One region of the Brevundimonas sp. NPDC046655 genome, then DNA from elsewhere that is predicted to be linked to it. Evidence: predicted binding sites of a transcription regulator. Region 1 holds the regulator's gene; the other holds the start of a gene.
The links. The regulator HrcA, encoded in region 1, represses chaperone genes, less so after heat shock. The targets are predictions, from matches to a motif close to GTTAGCANTCNNNNNNNNNGANTGCTAAC.

Region 1 (9,110 bases):
TCATAGGCCGCGCGCTTCTGATCGTCCGACAGCACCGTATAGGCCTCGGAGATCTCCTTGAACTTGGCGAGGGATTCCTCCGAGCCGCCGTTGCGGTCGGGGTGGTGGGTCATGGCCAGCTTGCGATAGGCCGACTTCAGGCCAGCGGCGTCGATGGTCCGCTCGACCCCCAGAATTTCGTAATAGTCACGCTGCGCCATCAGGCGTTCGTCCTCTTACTTTCCCGTCGCGCCCGCCGTCCCCGTTAAGCCGAGGATCGTACGTTCGCGGATGACCCAACGGCCATGTCTGCTGACATGGGCGCCCGGTCGAATGATGCAAGTTTTATGAAACGGCCCCGCCTGCCGTCTGGCAAGCGGGGCCGGTCGTCATAAGCCGCGTTTCGTTACGCGTTCTTCTTGTCGTCGTCGGCGTCCGAGACTTCCTCGAACTCGGCGTCGACCACGCCGTCGTCAGCCGGAGCTTCCGAGGCACCGTCTTCACCGGCGCCCTGCTGGGCGGCGTACATGGCCTCGCCCAGCTTCATCGAAGCCTGGGCCAGGGTGTTGGTCTTCTCACGGATGACTTCCGGGTCCGTGCCGTCCTTGGCCGACTTCAGGTCGTCCAGGGCCGACTGGATGGTCGCCTTGGTCGCGTCGTCGATCTTGTCGCCGTGTTCCGACAGGGCCTTCTCGGTCGAGTGGATCAGGCTGTCGGCGCCGTTGGCGGCCTCGACCAGATCCTTGCGGGCCTTGTCGGCCGCGGCGTTGGCCTCGGCTTCCTTGACCATCTTGTCGATGTCCGCGTCCGACAGGCCGCCGTTGGCCTGAATGCGGATCGACTGTTCCTTGTTGGTCGCCTTGTCCTTGGCGGTGACGTGGACGATGCCGTTGGCGTCGATGTCGAAGGCGACCTCGATCTGCGGCATGCCGCGCGGCGCCGGCGGGATGCCCATCAGGTCGAACTGACCCAGGACCTTGTTGTCGGCGGCCATCGGGCGCTCGCCCTGGAAGACCCGGATCGTCACGGCCGACTGGTTGTCGTCGGCGGTCGAGAAGACCTGGCTCTTCTTGGTCGGGATGGTGGTGTTGCGCTCGATCAGCGGGGTGAAGACGCCGCCCAGGGTTTCGATGCCCAGGGTCAGCGGGGTCACGTCCAGCAGCAGCACGTCCTTAACGTCGCCTTGCAGAACGCCGGCCTGAACGGCGGCGCCCAGGGCCACGACTTCGTCAGGGTTCACGCCCTTGTGCGGCTCCTTGCCGAAGAAGGCCTTCACGGCTTCCACGACCTTGGGCATGCGGGTCATGCCGCCGACCAGGACGACCTCGTCGATGTCGCCGGCCTTCAGACCGGCGTCGGCCAGGGCCTTCTTGCAGGGCTCGATCGTACGCTGAATCAGGTCGTCGACCAGGGCTTCCAGCTTGGCGCGCGACAGCTTGATGTTCAGGTGCAGCGGACCCGAGGCGTTCATGGTGATGAAGGGCAGGTTGACCTCGTACTGCGACGTCGAGGACAGCTCCTTCTTGGCCTTCTCGGCCTCTTCCTTCAGGCGCTGCAGGGCCAGCTTGTCGGTCCGCAGATCGACGCCTTGCTCCTTCTTGAACTCGTCGGCCAGGTAGTCGACCAGACGCAGGTCGAAGTCCTCGCCGCCCAGGAAGGTGTCGCCGTTGGTCGACTTCACCTCGAAGACGCCGTCGCCGATCTCCAGGATCGAGACGTCGAAGGTGCCGCCGCCCAGGTCATAGACGGCGATCTTCTGACCGTCGTTCTTCTCCAGGCCATAGGCCAGGGCGGCCGCGGTCGGCTCGTTGATGATGCGCAGGACTTCCAGGCCGGCGATCTTGCCGGCGTCCTTGGTCGCCTGACGCTGGGCGTCGTTGAAGTAGGCCGGAACGGTGATGACGGCCTGGGTCACGGTCTCGCCGAGGTAGGCCTCCGCGGCCTCCTTCATCTTGCCGAGGGTGAAGGCTGAGACCTGCTGGGGCGAATAGTCCTTGCCGTGGGCGCGCACCCAGGCGTCGCCGTTCGGGCCCTTGACGATCTCGTAGGGCACCATGCCCTTGTCCTTGGCCACCACCGGGTCATCGAAATTGCGGCCGATCAGGCGCTTGATGGCGAAGAAGGTGTTGGTCGGGTTGGTGACCGCCTGGCGACGCGCAGGCTGGCCGACGAGGACCTCGCCGCTGTCCTGGATCGCCACGACCGACGGGGTCGTGCGGTTGCCTTCGGCGTTCTCGATGACCTTGGGGTTCTTGCCGTCCATGACGGCGACGCACGAGTTGGTCGTGCCGAGGTCGATGCCGATGATCTTGGCCATGAGCTTGTCTTTTCACTCCTTGCGGCGGGCGATGCGGCGGCCTTCGAAAAGCGCCGCGCGTGACCGCCCCCAGTTGGGCTGAAAGCCGTTCCGGTCGTCCGGTCGGGCAGGTTGAATGGTTGCGGTCGAAAGCCCCAGCAACTTCGGGGTTTCTTCCAGACTGGCCCGGATATGGGAAAGACCGCAGGGGCTGCAAGGGTTTCGTGCGGTTCGGGATGGATTCGGTGGAGTTTCCCGCAATAGACCCGCTCCCGGCGGCTGAGGGCTCGAGCCCAAGAGCGAAGCCTGCACCCTGCCGTCACCCCGGACGGCCCGAAGGGACGATCCGGGGCCCAGTCGCTGGATCCGAAGACGACTGGGCGGAATGTTGGGCGCCTGGGTTCCGGGTTCGCTTCGCGCCCCGGAATGACGGCAAGGATGGACGAGACGCTTCTCCCACTGAGGGATGGGTCTTAAACGGGGAATATGTCTCCACCTCGCGAAACCCCGACCGGCCTGCCCGGCTTTCGCCTGTGGCCGGGCGCGCTGGACGCCGCGGCGCAGAAGGCGCTGCTGGATCAGGTGCTGACGGCGGCGGAGAGCGCGCCCTTCTATCGACCGGTGACGCCGGGCGGTCGGCCCTTCTCGGTCGAGATGACGGGGATGGGGCCTCTGGCCTGGGTTTCGGACCGGGCGGGCTATCGCTATCAGCCGACCCACCCGATCACCGACGCCCCCTGGCCGCCGATGCCGCAGGCCCTGCTCGACCTGTGGGACGCCCTGACCGACTGGCCCGCCCCGCCGGACGCCTGCCTGGTCAACCTCTATCGCGGGGAGGCGAAGATGGGCCTGCATCAAGATCGCGACGAAGCCGATCTGTCGGCGCCCGTCCTGTCAGTGTCGCTGGGCGATACGGCGGTCTTCCGCATCGGCGCGGCCGAAGGCGGCAAGACCCACAGCCTGAAACTGGCGTCCGGCGACGTCTGCGCCCTGACCGGCCCGGCCCGCCTGGCCCGGCACGGGATCGACCGGTTGCTGGCGGGCTCGTCCAGGCTGGTCCCCGGCGGCGGGCGGATCAATCTGACGCTGAGACGGGCGCGCTGATCGGGACTCGACGGGGACATCAAAGCCGGGCCACAGTCCCGGCCTCATTTGTGACGCAGCACCGGAGACCCGCGATGACCCTGATCACCCGGCCCGAGGGCCTGAGCACCGACCAGATCGCCCCCAGCCGCCGCAGTCTGGGGGTCGCGGCCCTCGGCGGCGTGGCCTTCGCCGCCTACGCCCCCGCCGCCCTCAGCCAGGCGGCCAGCCCGATCACCACCGACAGCGCCGGCCTGACCGCCCACACCGTCTCCTTCCCGGCTCCCGACGGCTTCGAACTGCCCGCCTATGTCGCGCGGCCCGAGGGCGACGGTCCCTTCCCCGTGGTCATCGTCGTGTCCGAGATCTTCGGCGTGCACGAATACATCCGCGACATCTGCCGCCGCCTGGCCAAGGCCGGTTACGCCGCCGTCGCACCGGCCTTCTTCGTGCGCAAGGAAGACCCGGCCCCGCTCAGCGACATGGCCGCCATCATGACCATCGTCGGGGCCGCCGGATACGAGCAGGTCATGGGCGACGTGGCCGCCGCGCTGGAATGGATCGGCCTGCAGGCCTGGGCCAAGTCGGACAAGGTCGGGATCACCGGCTACTGCTGGGGCGGCAAGGTGGTGTGGCAGGCCTGCGCCCGCTTCCCGGCGCTCGACGCCGGGGTCGCCTGGTATGGCCGCCTCGCTCCCGCCGCCAACGCCACCGAAGAGCAGAAGACGGCGGGCCGCCCCTGGCCCGTCGATCTGGCCGCCGAGCTCAAGGCGCCGGTGCTGGGCCTCTACGGCGGACAGGACGGCGGCATCCCCGTCGCCAGCGTCGAGGCCATGCGTGCGGCTCTGACCGCCGCCGGCAAGAGCGACAGCCAGATCATCCTCTACGACGACGCCCCGCACGGCTTCCACGCCGACTACCGCGCCAGCTACCGCGAGGCGGATGCGCAGGATGGGTGGCGACGGCTGCTGACGTTTTTCAGCACCCGCTTGAAATAGCCCTGCACTTCTTCCGTCATTCCGGGGCGCGAAGCGAACCCGGAACCCAGGCGCCAGACGTCTCGCCGCCCATGCCATTGAAGCCGCCGCCTGGGCCCCGGATCGTCCCTTCAGGCCGTCCGGGGTGACGGCGAGAGAATGCGGTCTCAAATGAAAAAGGCCCGGAGCGTCTGCTCCGGGCCTTTCCCGTTCTCAATCAGCCGAAACTCACGCCTTGGCGTCGAAATTCCCGCCGGTCGTATTGGCTTCCGAATAGCCGCCGCCCGCTGAACCCGAACCCTTGGCGGCGACCGCCACCATGGCGGCGCGCACGGTGCGGCCGAACAGGGCGTAGCCGGGCTGCAGGGTCTGGATCACCGTGCCGCCCGGCACGCTGTCCGAGGGCTGCTCCATCACGGCCTGATGCAGATGGGGGTCGAAGGCCTCGCCCGGCTCGGGCGCGACGCGGGTCAGACCGTTGGATTCAAAGGCCGACAGCAGGGATTTCTGAGTAAGCTCCAGGCCCGTGACCATGGCGGCGGCGGCGCTGTCGGTCTCGGCGCCTTCCAGCACCTTGGGCGCCGACAGCAGGCCGCGTTCCAGGGTGTCGGCCACGCTCAGCAGGTCCTTGGCGAAACGCTGGATGGCGTAGGCGCGGGCGTCGTTGGCCTGGCTCTCGGCGCGGCGCTTGGTGTTTTCGGCATCGGCCACGGCGCGCAGGGCGCGGTCCTTCCACTGGTCGCGCTCGGCGATCAGGGCGTCGACCACGGCCATGTCGCCGTCTTCGGCGGCTTCCTGTGCGGCGTCGATGGCGGCCTCTCCCATGTCCTGCTCGAGTTGGTCCCGGGTCTCGTCGTTGATGTCGTTCACGTCTCTTGTCCGTCCAGAATCCGGCCCAGCACCCGGGCGGTATAGTCCACCAACGGGATGACACGGGCATAGTTCAGTCTTGCAGGGCCGATGACGCCGATGGCGCCCAGCATCCGCTGCCGACCCGTCATATAGGGCGCCGCGATCACGGCGGAACCCGAAAGCGAAAACAAGCGTGTTTCGGCGCCGATGAAGATGCGCACCCCCTGGGCCGCCCCGACCCCGTCCAGCAGGCCGATCAGCTGTTCCTTCTGCTCCAGATCGTCGAACAGGACGCGCACCCGCTCCAGATCCTCGAGGGCTTCCGCGTCCTGCAGCAGGTTGGCGCGGCCGCGCACGATCAGGGCCCGGTCGCGTTCGCCCCCGCCGGACCAGGCGGCCAGACCGTCCTCGACCAGGCGGGCGGCGGCGGCGTCCAGCTCGCGCCGGGCGGCGTCCAGTTCGGCGCTCATCTCGGTGCGCGCCTCGGCCAGGGGGCGGCCCTTCAGCCGGGCGTTGAGGAAGTTGGAGGCCTCGCTCAGCGTCGAGGGCGTCACCCCCGCCGACAGGGGCATCAGCCGGTTCTCGACCGTTCCGTCGTCCCCGACCAGAACGGCCAGGGCCTGATCATGGCCCAGGGCCACGAACTCGACGTGCTTGACGCCCGCGTCGCGCACCGGGCTGGCGACGATGCCCGCCCCGCCGGCCAGGCCGGACAGAAGGTTGCTGGCGGCGTCCAGCGCCTCTTCGAAGTTGCGCCCCTTCCCCGCCAGCCGCGCGTCGATCTCGCGGCGTTCTTCCTGGCCGATGTCGCCGACCTCCAGCAGGCCGTCGACGAAGAGGCGCAGGCCCGCATGGGTCGGCACCCGGCCCGCCGAGGTGTGGGGCGAGGCCAGCAGTCCGGCGAGCGTCAGATCCTGCATGGTGTTGCGGATCGAGGCCGGCGACAGGGCCAAGCCGCCCCGCGAAATGGTGCGCGACCCGACCGGCTCGCCCGTCTCCAGATAGGTCTCGACGATGCGGCGGAAGATGTCGCGCGCGCGGGCGTCCAGCGTCCCCAGGCCAGCGGGGGCGCTTCCGAACGGCGACGGATGGGGGGCATACAGGCTCACGCTTTCAGGATAAGCACGCCCCACTCAGGTTCCAAGGAAATCCCATGCGCCCGTCTGAACGCACCCCCGAACAACTCCGCGCCGTCACGCTGGAGACCGGCGTCAACCGCTACGCCGAGGGCTCGTGCCTGGTCACCTTCGGCCACACCAAGGTCCTTTGCACAGCCTCGGTCGAGGAGAAGGTGCCGGGCTGGATGCGCAACACCGGCCAGGGCTGGGTCACGGCCGAGTACGGCATGCTGCCCCGCGCCACCCACACGCGCGGTCGTCGTGAAGCCGCCGCCGGCAAGCAGTCGGGCCGCACGCAGGAAATCCAGCGCCTGATCGGCCGCTCGCTGCGCGCCGTGGTCGACCTGAAAGCCCTCGGCGAGCGTCAGGTCCTGATCGACTGCGACGTCATCCAGGCCGACGGCGGCACCCGCACCGCCTCGATCACCGGCGCCTGGGTGGCCATGGCCACCGCCCTCAACTACCTCAAGGACGAGGGCGTGCTGAAGGCTGACCCGATCATCGACCAGGTCGCGGCCGTGTCCTGCGGCATCTTCAACGACCTGCCGGTTCTGGACCTCGACTATGAGGAAGACTCCACCGCCGAGGCCGACAGCAACTTCGTCCTGACCGGCGCCGGCGGCATCGTCGAGATCCAGGCCACGGGCGAGAAGCGCGGCTTCAGCCGCCCCGAGTTCGACCGCCTGTTCGAACTGGCCGGCATCGGCTGCGCCGAACTGTTCGCCCTGCAACGGGCCGCCCTCGGCCGCTGATTATCGAGGACTAGGCCGCGAGGGCTGATCAAGGCATGGTGCGGTCTTCTGCGAACGGAGACTGCCTCATGCGCCCCGCCCTCGCCGCCTCGCTTCTGGCCCTGACGGCCGCCCTGCTGACCGGATGCGGCCAGCCGCAGACCTCACCCGCCGAGACTCCGCCGCCCGCGGGCGTCAACACGCCGCTGTCGCAGGAACCGATCGACGCCGTGCCGCTCAAGGACGCGCCAGTCGCGCCGCCCAAACCCAAGACCGAAGCCAAGGTCGAGCCCAAGCCGGAAGCCGAGCCGGAGGCGCCCGCCGTCACGCCCGTCGGCGAGCCCGGCTCCTGCCTGGCCGAGATCGGCGAGGCCCGCTCCAAACGTCTGGTCGAGCGCTGCATCGCCGTCAGCCCCGCCACCCGCCCGCCCTGCAACAGCGCCAACCCCTGCGACATGATCCAGGGCGAGATCGACCGGTCCTGCGCCATGTACGGCCCGGATGAGACCAAGCCGAAGGAATGCGGGGCCTGATCCCAAACGCCGCCGCCTCTCCCTCCCCTTCATGGGGAGGGAGAAACAGCGCTCAAACAGCCCGCGACCGCGTCGCGGGCGATAGCGCCCCAAAAAGAAAAAAGGCCCCGCCGTTTCCAGCGGGGCCCTCTTCATCTCAAATCGTGAAGCCTAGTCGCGACGGCGACGGCCGCGATCGCCGCCGTTGCGGTCGCCCTTGGGACGGCCGCCGGTGTCTTCCGACAGCGGGGCTTCACCGCGTTCAGCGCGCTCGGCGTTGATCTTGTCGGTGATGTCTTCGCCGGTGGTCTGGTCGACGACCTTCATCGACAGCTTGGTCTTGCCGCGATCGTCGAAGCCCAGGAACTTGACCTTGACCTCCTGGCCTTCCGACAGGACGTCGGCCGGGTTGGCGACGCGTTCCAGAGCGATCTGGGACACGTGGACCAGACCGTCCTTGGCACCGAAGAAGTTCACGAAGGCGCCGAAGTCGACGACCTTGACCACCTTGCCGGTGTAGATCGCGCCCATTTCCGGCTCAGCGGCGATGGAGTTGATCCAGTTCTTGGCGGCGTCGATCTTCTCCTGGTCGTTGGCGGCGACCTTGATGGTGCCGTCATCGCCGATGTCGATCTTGGCGCCCGTCTTCTCGACGATCTCGCGGATCACCTTGCCGCCCGAACCGATCACTTCACGGATCTTGTCGACCGGGATCTTGATGGTTTCGATCTTCGGCGCGTGCTCGCCCAGTTCGGCGCGCGGAGCGTCCATGGCCTTCGACATTTCGTCGAGGATGTGCAGACGACCGGCCGAAGCCTGGGTCAGGGCCTGCTCCATGATCTCCTTGGTGATGCCGGCGACCTTGATGTCCATCTGAAGGCTGGTGATGCCTTCCGACGTGCCCGCGACCTTGAAGTCCATGTCGCCCAGGTGATCTTCGTCACCCAGGATGTCCGACAGGATGGCGAACTCGCCCGACGGCTCCAGGATCAGACCCATGGCGATGCCCGAGACCGGACGAACCAGCGGCACGCCGGCGTCCATCAGGGCCAGGGACGATCCGCAGACCGTGGCCATCGAGGACGAGCCGTTGGACTCGGTGATCTCCGAGACCAGACGGATGGTGTAGGGGAAGTCTTCCTTGGTCGGCAGCATCGGACGGATCGCGCGCCAGGCCAGCTTGCCGTGACCGATTTCGCGACGACCGGGCGAACCCATGCGGCCGGCTTCACCCACCGAATAGGGGGGGAAGTTGTAGTGCAGCAGGAAGCTTTCCTTGTACGTGCCCTGCAGGCTGTCGATGTACTGCTCGTCCTCGCCGGTGCCGAGGGTGGCGACGACCAGGGCCTGGGTTTCGCCGCGCGTGAACAGCGACGAACCGTGGGTGCGCGGCAGGACGCCGACTTCCGAAACGATGGCGCGGACCTTGTCCAGGGCGCGGCCGTCGACGCGGTGGGCGTTCTCGATGATGTCGCGACGCAGGACGTCGGCTTCGCATTCATTGAAGGCGGCCGAGAACTTGGAGCTGTCGACGCCCTCGGGGTTCTCGTCGGTCTTCACCA
Region 2 (9,110 bases), on a different contig from region 1:
GAGGCGATGCAGGCGGCGAAAGCGGTCTATCTGGTCGGCGACTGGACCCGTCGTGACGACGCCATCACCGCCGAGCTGCAACGTCACGGCCGCTCGGGGGTGCCGCTCTATCTGCTCTATGCGCCCGGCCGAACCGCGCCGCGCATCCTGCCGCAGCTTCTGACCGAGGGGACCGTCGTCGACGCTCTGAAAGACGCCGCCCGCTGACATCCACCGAAGGAGACCATCCGATGATCCGTATGCTGACCGTCGCTTCCGCCTCGCTTCTCCTGCTCGCCGCCTGCCAGCAGCAGCCCGCCGCCGAGCCCGACAAGGCCGCGCCCGCCGCAACCGAAACCGCCGCCGTCGCTGGGCCGGGCGACATGGCTCCGGCCTTCACCCTGGTCGACGCCGAGGGCGTGCAGCGCTCGCTGGCCGACTTCAAGGGCAAGACGGTGGTGCTGGAATGGACCAACGAGGGCTGCCCCTTCGTGAAGAAGCACTACAGCGGCGCCATGCAGGCCCTGCAGCGCGATGCGACCGCCGACGGCGTGGTCTGGCTGACCATCATCTCCTCCGCTCCCGGAACCCAGGGCTTCGTCGAGGGCGAAGAGGCGAAGGCCTGGAAGACCAGGCACAAGGCCGCCTTCACCCATCTGCTGCTGGATCCGACCGGCGAGGTCGGCAAGCGCTATGACGCCAAGACCACGCCGGACATGCGCATCATCGATCCCGAAGGCCGCCTGATCTTCGTCGGCGGCATCGACGACCGGCCCACCAACAAGGTCGAGGATCTGGAAGGCGCGAACAACTTCGTCCGCGCCGCCCTGGCCGACGCCAAGGCCGGCCGCCCCGTCCAGACCGCCTTCGCCCAGCCCTACGGCTGCGCGATCAAGTATCCGGAGACCGTGGAGAGCTGAGGCGGCGCCTCAAACTCATATCTGTCAGGGCCTCAAGCAGCCCAAGGGGCGGTAGGCCCCAAAAAAAGAAACCCTCGCCGGGCGGCTACGCCGCCGGGCGAGGCGGCGAGGTGATGACCTCGACGTTGTCGTTCAGCAGATAGGCCAGTTCTTCCAGCGCGACCTTGCGCTCGGCGGCGTTCGGGGCGGTCTCTACGGCGGCCACCTTCTTGGGCATGTCTTCCGAGATGCCGCGCAGGATGCATTTCAGATCATTATCCGTGCCGCGTTCCTTCAGCACCAGATGGCCCTGCATGTCGCGCTCAGCCAGTTCGACCGTCTGCGCCTTGAAGCCGGTGAAGGCGGCGCCGGCGAAGAAGCCCTGACCGTCAGCCTCGCCGGAGGCGATCCAGCCGTCGACGATGGCTTTCAGCGACCCCGAGCGCGTGACCAGATCAGCGAACAGGGGCTCGTGCGCCACCGAAACCGGCGCGTCCGCAGCGACAGGCGGCTGGGCCGCGGCTTCAGCCACGGACGGATCGCTGAGCATCAGCACGGCGGCGAGGATCAGTCCGCAGGACATGGGCATCCCTTCTCACTGGCGGCCGGGTCGAGAGAATTTCCACACGGAAACCCATGTTGACCGGGCCATTGATTGAACTCTTCTAGGCCTGAGCCATAAACAAAGACTTGCAAACGCCGTACCAGACCACGGGACGGCGATGGGGGAGCCGTCGATGCCGCACGCCGCCTGGACCGAACTGGAAGCCGTGGCGCGCCGCGACGCCGACGCCCGCATCAGTGATCAGTTCGCCGCCGACCCCGCCCGCCTGTCGCGGCTGACCGTGGACGCCGCCGGCCTGCATCTCGACCTGTCCAAGCAGAGCTGGACCGGCGCAGGCTTCGAGACGGCCCTGGCCCTGGCCCGCGCCGCCGACGTCGAAGGCCGTCGCGCCGCCCTGTTCGAGGGCCAGGCCATCAACGTCACTGAAAGCCGCGCGGTCCTGCACCCCGCCCTGCGGGCGCCCGTCGGGGCGGCCTTCCACGCCCTGGGCGAGCCGGTCTCGGCCGAGGTCGACGCCGTGCGCGGCCAGATGCGCGACTACGCCCACGCCGTCCGGTCCGGCATCGAGACGGGCGCCACCGGCCGCCCCTTCAAGGCCGTGGTCCATATCGGGATCGGCGGCTCGGACTTGGGGCCGCGCCTGATCTGGGACGCCCTGCGCCCGCTCGATCCGGCCATCAAGGTGCGTTTCGTCGCCAACGTCGACTCGCGCGACATGGCCGAGGCCCTGTCCGGGCTCGATCCGGCCTCGACCCTGGTCGTGGTCGTCTCCAAGACCTTCACCACCCAGGAGACCCTGGCCAACGCCGAGGTCGCCCGGGCCTGGCTGGCCGCCGCCCTGCCCGCCGAAGGCATGGACAGGCATTTCATCGGCGTCACCGCCGCGCCGGAAAAGGCCGCCGCCTTCGGTTGCGGCCGCACCTTCGCCTTCCGGGACTGGGTCGGCGGGCGCTATTCCCTGTGGTCGGCGGTCAGCCTGTCGTGCGTCATCGGTCTGGGCTGGGACGTCTTCCAGGGCTTCCTCGACGGCGCCGCCGAACTGGACCGGCACTTCCTCGAGGCCCCGCTGGAGGCCAACGCCCCGGTCCTTCTGGCCCTGGCCCAGATTTACAATGTCGACGGCCTGCATCGGCCTGCGCGCACCGTGGCCCCCTACGCCCACGGCCTGCGCCGCCTGCCGGCCTTCCTGCAGCAGCTGGAGATGGAGTCGAACGGCAAGCGGGTACGCTGCGACGGCTCGCCTGTCGGCCGCCAGACCTGCCCCGTCGTCTTCGGCGAGCCGGGCACCAACGGCCAGCACGCCTTCTTCCAGCAGATCCATCAGGGGCCGCAGGTGGTCCCGGCCGAGTTCATCATCGTCGCCTCGACCGATGGTGCGACCTCGGAGGCCCCGCTCTGGGCCAACGCCCTGGCCCAGGGCCAGGCCCTGATGCAGGGCAAGACCGAGACCCACGCCCGCGCCGAACTGATCGCCTCGGGCGCGTCCGAAGCCGAGGCCGACCGTTTGGCCCCGCACAAGACCTTCCCCGGCAACCGGCCCTCGACCGCCATCCTCATGGACCGCCTGACGCCGCAGACCCTGGGCGCCCTGATCGCGCTTTACGAGCACAAGACCTTCGTCGAGGGGGTGATCTGGGACATCAACAGCTTCGACCAGTGGGGCGTCGAACTGGGCAAGGTTCTGGCCAAGGCTGTGCTCAAGGACGTGGCGGCGGGAGCCCCCTCGCCCGAGCTCGACCCCTCGACCGCGGCCTTGCTGACCCGGCTGCTGAAGTGACCGTCGTCGCGCCGCTCTGGCAGAGGCTGGAAGGTCTGGCCCTGCTGGCCGTCTCGGTGCTGGCCTATGCCCGGTTCGGCGAGGGCTGGCTGCTGTTCGCCGTCCTCTTCCTCACCCCCGACCTGTCCTTTGTCGGCTACCTGGCGGGGCCGCGGGTCGGCGCCTGGGCCTATAATCTGGCGCACAGCCTGATCGGGCCGCTGTTGCTGGCGGCGACGGGCGGGCTGACCGGCGGGGGACTGCCCGTCGCCCTCGCCCTGATCTGGCTGGCCCACGTGGGCTTCGACCGCGCCCTCGGCTACGGCCTCAAGTCGCCGGACAGCTTCGGGATCACCCACCTGGGCCTGATCGGCAAGGCGCGGGCCGCGGCTTAGCGACGGGAACCCCGGCGTCGGCGTCGTCGTTCCTCGGACTCAATCAGGAAGCCCCTATGTTCAAGCCCTTCTTTATCACCGCCCTTGTCGGCGCGCTGGCCCTGCCCGCCGTGGCCCAGGACCATTCACGCACCGAGCGGGTGCAGTTCGCGCGCGGCGCCTCGTCCGCCACCCTGCACGGCAATATCCACGGCTATGACATGGTGGACTATGTACTCGGCGCGCGCGCGGGCCAGACGTTGAACGTCCGGCTGCAGCCCACCAACGCCTCGGCCTATTTCAACGTCACGAAACAGGGCGCGGACGAGGCCCTGTTCGTCGGCTCGACCTCGGGCAATCAGTTCACGGGCCGCCTTCCGGCCAACGGCGACTACGTCGTGCGGGTCTATCTGATGCGCAACGCCGCCCGCCGGGACGAGCACGCCAACTACACCTTGAGCATCGGCGTCCGCTGACGCCGGGCACGAAAAAGGCCCGGCGTCGCCGCCGGGCCTTCCTTAGTTTCAACGCCAGAACCTACCAGCGGCGGTCGTAGCGGTAGTCGCGGTCGCGGCGGTTCTGGTGGCTGCGCCACTCGCCGTGGTTCCGCCAGTAGCGGCCGTCGCGGTAGTAGCGGCCGTCATTCCGCTCATAGCGGCCGTTGTAGTAGCCGTCGCGGCTGTTGATGCCGTGGTCGCGCTCCCAGTGGCCCTGGTTCCGGTAGCAGCGGCCGCCGCGATAATAGTTGCAGCCGTCGCGGTCGCTGTCAGAAGCCGCCGCGCCCAGACCGGCGCCCGCCAGGGCGCCGCCGGCGATGTAGCGACCGTCGCCCTGGCCGATGATGGCCCCGGCGACGCCGCCGACGACGGCGCCCAGCACGGCGTCACGGCCGGTGTTGTCGCGATCTCGGTCGCGATAGGACTGGGCGGCGGCGGGGGTCGTGGCCAGCATCGTCAGAGCGATCGCGCCGACGCCGATCTTGGAAATGGTCTTCATGGCGGGGCTCCTTTCGAAAGCCGGTTGATCCGTTGTCTCCCTTTTAGGCGGCCTCCGCTGAACGACCCCAAGGGGTCCCGTTCATATTCAAGTCATCTTTGAGCATCGCCAACCGGGCTCCCGACCCACAGGTCGAGAGCCTCGACGGCGCGGCGTTAGCGTCCCGCGGGATACTGCATGGCCACGCTGACCCGCGCGTCGCCGGTCGACGGCACGGTGAACTTGACCCGGTCAAAGGTCGGGGCCGCCCTCAGGGTCTCGCCGCGGAACATGGCCCAGCCCTCGGCGGGCATGCCGTTCGCCAGGGCCATTTGCTGATCGCCGTTCATGTCGTGTAGGACCGAGACGGAATAGTCGCCCGGCGGCACGTCCTTCAGGGTCACAACCCGGGTTCCGGCAACCGGCGCCTTGATGATCTCGCCGTGGTCGCCCTCGTGCTTCAGGAACTGGGCCGAGGTCTGCAGCCCGACCAGCAGGTCGCCGCCGCGCGCCTGAACGCCGGTGACGGTGATGACGACATCCCCGGCCAGGGCCGAACCGGCCCCCGCCAGCACCAAGGACGACAGGGCGGCGGCCAGGGCCGCCTTTTGAACCGCTTGCATTTTTCTCTCCTCCTCTCGTGACCGGAGCCCGGGCGGCCCCTTGGGTTTCACGAAGACAATGAACTTTGTAGTTTAAAGCTCTTGGAGTCAACGGGCCAAAATCGGGCGTTGTTTCGCCGCCCTCGCCTTGACGCCCCGCAGCGGCCCTCCTACTTGCCCGATGCGTTAGCACTCTTGACGGTCGGCTGCCAAAGCGGCGACCGCCAGGGGGGCCGCCCACCATTTCAGAACGCCCCGCTTCGGGGGTTTAAGAGGGAGAAGTCCGATGGCGTTTCGTCCGCTCGGCGATCGCGTGCTGGTCAAGCGCGTGGAAGAAGAATCCAAGACCAAGGGCGGGATCATCATCCCCGACACGGCCAAGGAAAAGCCCCAGGAAGGCGAAGTCGTCGCCGTGGGCCCGGGCGTCCGTGACGAAGACGGCAAGCACGTCGCTCTGGAACTGAAGGCCGGAGACCGCATCCTGTTCGGCAAGTGGTCGGGCACGGAAGTGAAGATCGACGGCGAAGACCTGATCATCATGAAGGAATCCGACGTCCTGGGCGTGCTGTCGTAAGACGCGCCCCGGTTTCCGGACTCTCGTTTAAAACCAGTTAGATAGGAGCTGCCCGATGGCTGCTAAGATCGTAAAATTCAACACCGACGCTCGCGACAAGATGCTGAAGGGCGTCAACGTCCTGGCTGACGCCGTCAAGGTGACCCTCGGGCCGAAGGGCCGCAACGTCGTGATCCAGAAGTCCTTCGGGGCCCCGCGCTCGACCAAGGACGGCGTCTCGGTCGCCAAGGAAATCGAGCTGGAAGACGCCTTCGAGAACATGGGCGCCCAGATGATCCGCGAAGTCGCCTCCAAGGCGAACGACAACGCGGGCGACGGCACCACCACCGCCACCGTCCTGGCTCAGGCCATCGTGCAAGAGGGCCTCAAGGCCGTCGCCGCCGGCATGAACCCGATGGACCTGAAGCGCGGCATCGACCAGGCCGTCGCCGTGGCCCTGGACGAAGTGAAGACCATCTCCAAGCCGGTCTCGAACAACTCGGAAATCGCCCAGGTCGGCACCATCTCGGCCAACGGCGATGCTGAAATCGGCGAACTGATCGCCCTGGCCATGGCCAAGGTCGGCAACGAAGGCGTCATCACCGTCGAGGAAGCCAAGACGGCTGAAACCACCGTCGACATCGTCGAAGGCATGCAGTTCGACCGCGGCTACCTGTCGCCCTACTTCATCACCAACGCCGACAAGATGGAGGTCGCCCTCGAAGAGCCCCTCATCCTGCTCCACGAGAAGAAGCTGACCTCGCTGCAGCCCATGCTGCCGGTGCTGGAAGCCGTGGTTCAGTCGGGCCGTCCCCTGCTGATCATCGCCGAGGACATCGAAGGCGAAGCCCTGGCCACCCTGGTGGTCAACAAGCTGCGCGGCGGCCTGCGCGTCGCCGCCGTCAAGGCTCCGGGCTTCGGCGACCGCCGCAAGGCCATGCTGGAAGACATCGCCATCCTGACGGGCGGCCAGGTCATCTCGGAAGACCTCGGCATCAAGCTTGAGACCGTCACGCTCGACATGCTCGGCAAGGCCAAGAAGGTCCAGATCACCAAGGACGACACCACCATCGTCGAAGGCGCTGGCGAGAAAGACGGCATCGAAGCCCGCGTCGGCCAGATCAAGCGTCAGATCGAGGACACCACCTCGGACTACGACAAGGAAAAACTGCAAGAACGTCTGGCCAAGCTGGCCGGCGGCGTCGCCGTCCTGCGCGTCGGCGGTTCGACCGAAGTCGAAGTGAAGGAAAAGAAGGACCGCGTCGACGACGCCCTGAACGCAACCCGCGCCGCTGCCGATGAAGGCATCGTCCCGGGCGGCGGCGTGGCCCTGCTGCAAGCCTCCAAGAAGCTGGTCGACCTGAAGGGCGCCAACGCCGATCAGAACGCCGGCATCGCCATCGTCCGCCGCGCCCTGCAGGCTCCGATCCGTCAGATCTCGGAAAACTCGGGCGTCGAAGGCTCGATCGTGGTCGGCAAGGTCATGGACTCGACCGACGCTTCGTTCGGCTTCAACGCCCAGACCGAAGAGTACGGCGACCTCGTCCAGATGGGCGTGATCGATCCGGCCAAGGTCGTCCGTTCGGCTCTGAAGTCGGCCGCCTCGGTCGCCGGCATCATGATCACCACGGAAGCCGCCATCGCTGACGCGCCCAAGAAGGGCGGCGCCGGCGGCGCCCCCGACATGGGCGGCATGGGCGGCATGGGCGGCATGGACTTCTAAGTCCAAGCCAACCAACGCTAAGACTGCAGAAGGGCGGGATCGAAAGGTCCCGCCCTTTTTTCTTGCCTTCTGATCAGGAAAAGAAAGGGCGCCGATCCTTGTCCAGCGCGATGGCCACATCCGCTCGCACCCCGCCCGCCAGCATATGGCGGGTGATGCGCTCGAAGGCCTGGATGAAGACGGCCAGTTCGGCGCGACGTTCGGGCGGCAAGTCGTCCGGATGCATGCCCAGCAACTCCGCCTCCTGTTCGCAACGCCAGTCCAGCACGGCATCAAACGATGGCGCCTTCAGGAACAGGACGGCGTCGAAGCCGGCGAACAGGGCGGCATAGGCCCCGGCCAGTTCGGTGTTGACCGCACAGCGCCAGACGCCCTGTCCGTCCCTCTCACGTTCCAGGGTATTGATGGGTTCGGCCAGTTCCGCCTCCGCCTGAGCCGTCGCCCCCAGACACCAGCCGTCGACCAGAACCGCCGTCGGGCGACCCGTGAACACCGGCCATTGCGCCTCGGGGCGCCGATCATCGGCCAGCTTGTCGAAGGATGGCATGGGCGTGCGCCTGTCAGGCCCGGAAGCGCGCAGGGCGGCGACGGTCGTTTCCAGCAGAACCAGATCGTGCGTCCCCGGCGGACCGCGCACGGCGAACAGGGGGTGGATCGCCCTGCCTTTGGCCTCGCGCTCGGCCTGGGTCAGATAGACGTCGTCCAGCGACAGATGCGCCGCACCGAACCGTTCGGCGGCGGCGCGGGCCAGAGTGGTCTTGCCGCTGCCTTGCGCCCCGGCGATCCCGATCAGCGGGACATGCCCGGACCGCGCATGGGCGTTGATCAAGGCCCCGACCGCGTCCAGCAGCCGGGCGTCGACCATGTCAGTGCTGGCTTTGCGGCAGGCGCACGATCAGGCCGTCCAGATCGTCGCTGACGCGGATCTGGCAGGACAGGCGGCTGTTCGGCTCGACGTTCTCGGCGAAGTCGAGCATCGACTCCTCCATGGCCGAGGGTCGGCCCGTCTCCGAGGCGAAATTCTCGTCCACATAGACGTGGCAGGTGGCGCAGGCGCAGGCCCCGCCGCAGTCGGCGTCGATGCCCGGCACATTGTTGCGGATCGCGCCTTCCATGACGCTAAGGCCGTTCTTGACCTCGACCGTGTGCTCGGTCCCGTCGTGCTCGATGTAGGTGATCTTGGCCATGCAGGCGTCTTAGCCCAGGCCGCGCGGGAGGCAAGCCCAGACGGCGATGAAAAAGCGGTCGAGCGGTCCGCCTCCTCCTGCCGTCATTCCGGGGCGCGAAGCGGACCCGGAACCCAGGCGCCTGCTGCGGTCACGCCTCGGCCAGATGCAACGCCTGGGCCCCGGATCGCCCCTGCGGGGCGTCCGGGGTGACGGCAACATGAAACGGGCCATGAAAAACCCCCGGAGCCTGTCGGCGCCGGGGGCTGTTCGGGTCGATAAGCCTGAAGCCTCAGGCCGCCGCGCGCTTGCGGCTGGGGGCCACCATCAGCTTCTTGGTCTCGGCGATCGCCTTGGCCGGGTTCAGCCCCTTGGGGCAGACCTGGGCGCAGTTCATGATCGTGTGGCAGCGATACAGCTTGAAGGGGTCCTCGAGGTCGTCGAGGCGCTTCTGGGTCGCGTCATCGCGGCTGTCCGAGATCCAGCGGTAGGACTGCAGCAGGGCCGCAGGGCCGAGG

Region 2: groES (co-chaperone GroES) is a predicted target of HrcA. The motif match lies at 5,336-5,364, and genes of this name have one in related genera.

What each region holds. Positions count from the first base shown of each region.
Region 1 is NZ_JBJDPV010000007.1:97,831-106,940, forward strand. It holds gene dnaJ (molecular chaperone DnaJ) at 1-200, opposite strand, end outside; gene dnaK (molecular chaperone DnaK) at 386-2,296, opposite strand; gene ACI2KI_RS16230 (alpha-ketoglutarate-dependent dioxygenase AlkB family protein) at 2,762-3,379, shown strand; gene ACI2KI_RS16235 (dienelactone hydrolase family protein) at 3,454-4,356, shown strand; gene grpE (nucleotide exchange factor GrpE) at 4,564-5,160, opposite strand; gene hrcA (heat-inducible transcriptional repressor HrcA) at 5,202-6,290, opposite strand; gene rph (ribonuclease PH) at 6,341-7,057, shown strand; gene ACI2KI_RS16255 (hypothetical protein) at 7,126-7,569, shown strand; gene pnp (polyribonucleotide nucleotidyltransferase) at 7,720-9,110, opposite strand, start outside.
Region 2 is NZ_JBJDPV010000004.1:199,694-208,803, forward strand. It holds gene ACI2KI_RS12670 (protein-disulfide reductase DsbD family protein) at 1-207, shown strand, start outside; gene ACI2KI_RS12675 (thioredoxin family protein) at 231-899, shown strand; gene ACI2KI_RS12680 (hypothetical protein) at 985-1,461, opposite strand; gene pgi (glucose-6-phosphate isomerase) at 1,616-3,220, shown strand; gene ACI2KI_RS12690 (DUF4260 domain-containing protein) at 3,217-3,594, shown strand; gene ACI2KI_RS12695 (hypothetical protein) at 3,651-4,049, shown strand; gene ACI2KI_RS12700 (hypothetical protein) at 4,111-4,569, opposite strand; gene ACI2KI_RS12705 (DUF2141 domain-containing protein) at 4,725-5,171, opposite strand; gene groES (co-chaperone GroES) at 5,437-5,724, shown strand; gene groL (chaperonin GroEL) at 5,780-7,426, shown strand; gene ACI2KI_RS12720 (kinase) at 7,500-8,291, opposite strand; gene ACI2KI_RS12725 (2Fe-2S iron-sulfur cluster-binding protein) at 8,293-8,613, opposite strand; gene ACI2KI_RS12730 (succinate dehydrogenase iron-sulfur subunit) at 8,885-9,110, opposite strand, start outside.